DNA from 2 places in the Thalassolituus sp. UBA675 genome. Region 1 is predicted to be linked to the other one. Evidence: predicted binding sites of a transcription regulator. Region 1 holds the regulator's gene; the other holds the start of a gene.
What was found. The regulator FNR, encoded in region 1, switches genes on or off when oxygen is low (the NO sensors DNR and NnrR bind a similar motif). The targets are predictions, from matches to a motif close to TTGATNTANATCAA.
Positions count from the first base shown of each region.

Region 2: B3007_RS04705 (Hsp20/alpha crystallin family protein) is a predicted target of FNR. The motif match lies at 1,281-1,294, and genes of this name have one in related genera.

Region 1 is NZ_DBNJ01000026.1:327,552-329,951, reverse strand. Features, by position in the region: gene ccoS (cbb3-type cytochrome oxidase assembly protein CcoS) at 1-18, shown strand, start outside; gene B3007_RS12240 (sulfite exporter TauE/SafE family protein) at 11-688, shown strand; gene fnr (fumarate/nitrate reduction transcriptional regulator Fnr) at 717-1,481, shown strand; gene B3007_RS12230 (hypothetical protein) at 1,736-2,230, shown strand; gene ttcA (tRNA 2-thiocytidine(32) synthetase TtcA) at 2,287-2,400, shown strand, end outside.
Region 2 is NZ_DBNJ01000009.1:191,280-193,679, forward strand. Features, by position in the region: gene B3007_RS04700 (hypothetical protein) at 1-553, opposite strand, end outside; gene B3007_RS04705 (Hsp20/alpha crystallin family protein) at 700-1,125, opposite strand; gene B3007_RS04710 (bifunctional metallophosphatase/5'-nucleotidase) at 1,425-2,400, shown strand, end outside.

The sequences.
Region 1 (2,400 bases):
AAATCCAAGAATGACTGAACCCTTATCCCTCCTTACCGCCCTGCTACTTGGCTTATTTGGTGCTAGCCACTGCCTGGTTATGTGTGGTGGAGTTGCCGCGGCAGCAGGACAGCTGGACACCCAGCACAGAGTCCGGGCTTCACTGCTGTTCAATTTTGGCCGCATTACCAGCTATACCCTTGCAGGCCTGATTGTTGGCAGTCTCGGACTTTGGCTGTCGAGCCTGCACGAAGCTCTGATGATCACACTACGTTCAATCGCAGGCGTTATGCTCATATTAATGGGTCTCTACGTCGCGCGCTGGGCACTGTGGCTCACCCGCATTGAGCAAATTGGCCAACTGTTCTGGCGCAGAATTCAACCCCACGCCCAGAAACGACTGGGCCGTTCAGACCCAGCCAGCCAGTGGCTTCTCGGCATGTTGTGGGGATGGTTGCCGTGTGGGCTCATATACAGCACCCTGAGCTGGGTAGCAGCTAACGGTCAGCCTGCGATGGGCGCCCTGACCATGTTTGTTTTTGGTCTCGGAACCTTTCCCGCTATTTTATCCGCTGGGCTGGCCTCGGCATCCGTGATGAATATTATTCGGCATCAGTGGGCGCGAAATATTGCGGGCCTATTATTGATCGGTTATGGTTGCTGGACTTTGGCCTCCGTGTGGCAACCAGCCATGTTCGCAGCCGCTTGATCTAAAGTATTAGAGATCGTTCTTGCCTATGAAAACGTCAGTTAATGCTCCTATGCGTGGAGCACAGCCTCATTGTCAGACCTGCTCACTGAATGCTCTGTGTCTGCCACTTTCCCTGACTGAAAGCGATATGGAACGTCTGGACGACATCATCCGTCGTGGTCGCCCGATCCAGAAAGGCCAACTGCTGTTTCAGCAAGGTACAGAATTTCAGTCTGTATTCGCGGTTCGTACGGGTGCACTGAAGACCTACACCCTGGCAAGTAACGGCGAAGAGCAGATCACAGGTTTTCACCTGGCCAGCGAGCTGATCGGATTGTCTGGCTACAACGCAGGCACGTATCCGCTGACGGCAAAAGCCCTCGAAACCACAACAGTATGTGAAATTCCGTTGCAGCAGCTTGAACAACTGGCGGATGAGCTACCTGATTTGCGTCGTCAGCTGATGACCACCATGGGCACTGAAATCCGGCACGATCAGAACATGATGCTGCTTCTCAGCAAGAAGAATGCAGAAGAACGTGTTGCCTCTTTCCTACTAGATATTTCGCAACGTTATCAGCGTCGTGGTTTCTCAGCGACTCACTTCCGCCTGCCAATGTCACGTGTCGACATCAGTAACTACCTGGGCCTGGCGGTAGAAACCATCAGCCGAGTGTTCACACGCTTCCAGAAAAATGAACTGATCGAAACACAGGGCAAAGAGATTATCCTGAAAGACAGCGACACCCTGTATGATCTCGCGGGCCTGACACGCGCCAACGATGAGTGTCTGCATCAGGCAGAAAGCTGATTTAAATTTTGGCTTTTAGCATCCTAATGAGCACACGGACCGTGCTCATCCTCTTTTCGCTCGCTATATCAGACATTGGTCACAGTGCGCAAATATTTGCTTCCCCCTGAGACCTGCATCACTATGCTTCACGTACTGGGCAGTACTATTGAGTAAACATCTGATAACAGGCGCTGCCTGTACCGGCAGTTATTCAGGTACGCTTATTGCTCCTGATATTGAGACTGCCAAAATTACACCCTCTGGAGTTTCTGATGGGTATAGATGCTGATGATTTCCGGACGTACGTTATTCGTCCAACACTGCAGAAACTGGACGCTAACAGTGCCGACGCAGAGCTTTTACTGCTGGGTACTGCAGCCATTGAGTCTGAGCTGGGCTCATTCCTGAAAACAGAGGGGCAACGCACCTCGGGTATTTACCGGCTGCATGGCCTGACGCACCGGCATATCTGGGATGACTATCTTGCAGATCGGCCAGAACTGGCCAGTAAAGTGCGAGGCATTGCCAGCCAACGGGAATTCCTGGAGAACCCGCACGCTGAACTAACAACAAACCTCGCCTATGCGACCGCTGTTACCTGGCTCGCCTACGTTCGCCACCCTCAGTTCACCCTGCCCCGTGGCGCCAGTGTGGTGCATCTGGCAACGCTCTGGAAAAACTGTTATCACACCCGTGACGACCTGAGCGTACAGGACTTCGTGCAACGCTATGAAGAACTGGTTGAATCCAGTGACGCTGTGGCCTGATGTTTATATAAGCACCGCATTCTGATATAAAGCGCACCCTACGCATGGGGTGTTGTATGTCTGAATTGAACGTGTCTGAATCTGCTGTTTCACAACCTGAAGAAGGCTATCAGCCTGAGATCTTCGATCCAGCGGCCGCTGAGCTATCTGCAGAAGCTACTGAAGCTGCA
Region 2 (2,400 bases), on a different contig from region 1:
GTTCTTCAACGCGTTCTTCCAGTGCGTTGGCGATATCAATACGCTCGAATCGTGACAGAGTGTCTGCGTTGCCCAAAGCTAACGCATTGAGATGCAGGCACGGGGTGAGCTGATCAAAGTCTCTGAGGTCGCCACGTTTTACCACCGGAAGAAATGGGCCACGGAGTTGTTTGCGAACGAGCTGAAAGGCGGTTTCCAGTGGCAGTGTTTTCGACATCTGGTTTCTTAATCTGAGATTGACGCCAACACCATCGGGCGTCGGGTGCAGTAATAACCCCGTCGCTTTTACCGATTTTTCTGGAATGTGAGAGTAGGTGGCCGTGAAGTCGGCGGGGTCAGGAAGTATGACCACTGAGGTCTTGGTGAAGTAAGTATCGTAATCAGAGTAGACCTGGCGAAGGGCTGGGCTATAAACGGGAAGAAATTCACTGAGGTTCAGAAGAAACTGCTTGCCGAGTTCCTTCGCCCTCATTTCCTCCAGCGACCAGTGAAGGTCTGCTGTAATTGCCAGTTTCCTTTCTCGTAACCCTGCCACCGGGAGACCTTGTGTCAAAATAATGGCTCATTCTTACCCATTACTCAGTCAATTGGAAGGGGCTTTGTCCTGATGGGAGAGACTTAATGCTGGATTGGAACCAGGACTAAGACCAGGGCCAGGCCACTACTATCGGTAGTGGCCTGAATGGTCAATATTTCGGGTCAGTTAATAGTCAGGCGGCGCTGAGACTCCTGCTGCACTTTTTTCGGTAAAGTCAGTTGCAGGACGCCATCTTTATACTCCGCTGCGGACCTTTCAATATCGACGTCCTGAGGCAGCTCGAAGCTACGGGATACCGAACCGTAATAGCGTTCGCTGTGCAGCATGCGTTGATCATCTGACGTACTGTCTTTCTGTTTTATTTCTGCCTTAATCGACACCTGAGCGCCGTCGATATCAACATGAATATCCTCTTTTGATACGCCGGGTATATCGGCATGTATCAGGTAATTTTCACCAGCATCCGTGACATCGACCTTCACACTTCTGGGTAATGCATCGCCATGAAGCGGTTTTACGTAAAAGCCTGAGGCAACATCGCGGAACAGGTCATCAAACAGAGTTGAACGATTCATTAAATGAGTCATAGAAGTTTCTCCACACCAAATAAAACACTCGTGCGCATCGCGCAATTAAAGGTTTCGCCTGGCGGATGAAGCACTCCCGGGATCGTGCTTTTCCGTTCGGTTACTTCTTATATAAGGCAGGATTTTTAAGTTCCAAGAGGGGCAATGCAAAAAAGTTGATACAGATCAGTGGTGCACTGCTTGTCACTAATCTGAAATCCTTCTGTCACGGATTTGCCAGATGACTGTCACCGGATGGTAAGCGTTCGTTCTTAATGTGTTGGTGAATTTTATCAACTAAACGCATTAAAGGTTTAATCATGAAAGTGTGGAAACTTACAGCACTGGCAGCCATGGTCGCAGGTCTCTCTGCATGTGGCGGTGAAGACGGAAATGATGGCGCTCAAGGGCCAGCAGGCCCTCAGGGCCCCCAAGGTGAGCAAGGCGAGCAGGGCGAGCAAGCACCATCGAACGAAGATAACTCCATGTCGATCAGCATTCTGCACATGAATGATCATCACTCACACCTTGAAGCTGAGTCATTTGGGTTTGATGTGTCCGAGCTGGGGCTTGAAACAGGTGCCGAAGGTGGAGCCATTGCAGAAGTGGATGTCACTTACGGCGGCTTTCCTATGATGGTTAGCCTGTTCAACAGCCTTGAGATGCAGTCAGACAATGTTCTGAAGCTGCATTCAGGTGATGCCATTACCGGTACGCTGTATTACTCGTTGTTCAAAGGTCGCGCTGACGCCGACATGATGAACCAGATCTGCTTTGATGCGTTTGCCCTTGGTAACCACGAGTTTGATGATGGCGATACGGGTCTGGCGAACTTCCTTGATTCTCTCAATTCCTCTGCGTGTGTGACGCCAACACTGGCAGCGAACGTTAACCCTGCTGAAAACTCAGCCATTGCCGAAGGCTACATTGAGCCTTACACCATCGTTGAGCGCGAAGGTCAGCAAATTGGCATCATCGGCATCGACATTGCCGGTAAAACGAAGAACTCATCAAGCCCGGATGACGGCACGACCTTCTCTGACGAAACCACAACGGCTCAGCAGTACATTGATGAACTGACTGGCATGGGTGTGAATAAAATCATCCTGATGACCCACTATCAGTACGCCAATGATCTCGAACTGGCCGCAGCACTTAATGGCGTTGACGTGATTGTTGGTGGAGATTCTCATACCTTGCTAGGCGATGAGACCTTCTCACAGCTGGGCTTTAATACACAGGGTGAATACCCAACGGTTGTCACCGATGCCGGTGGTAATACCGTTTGTGTGGTTC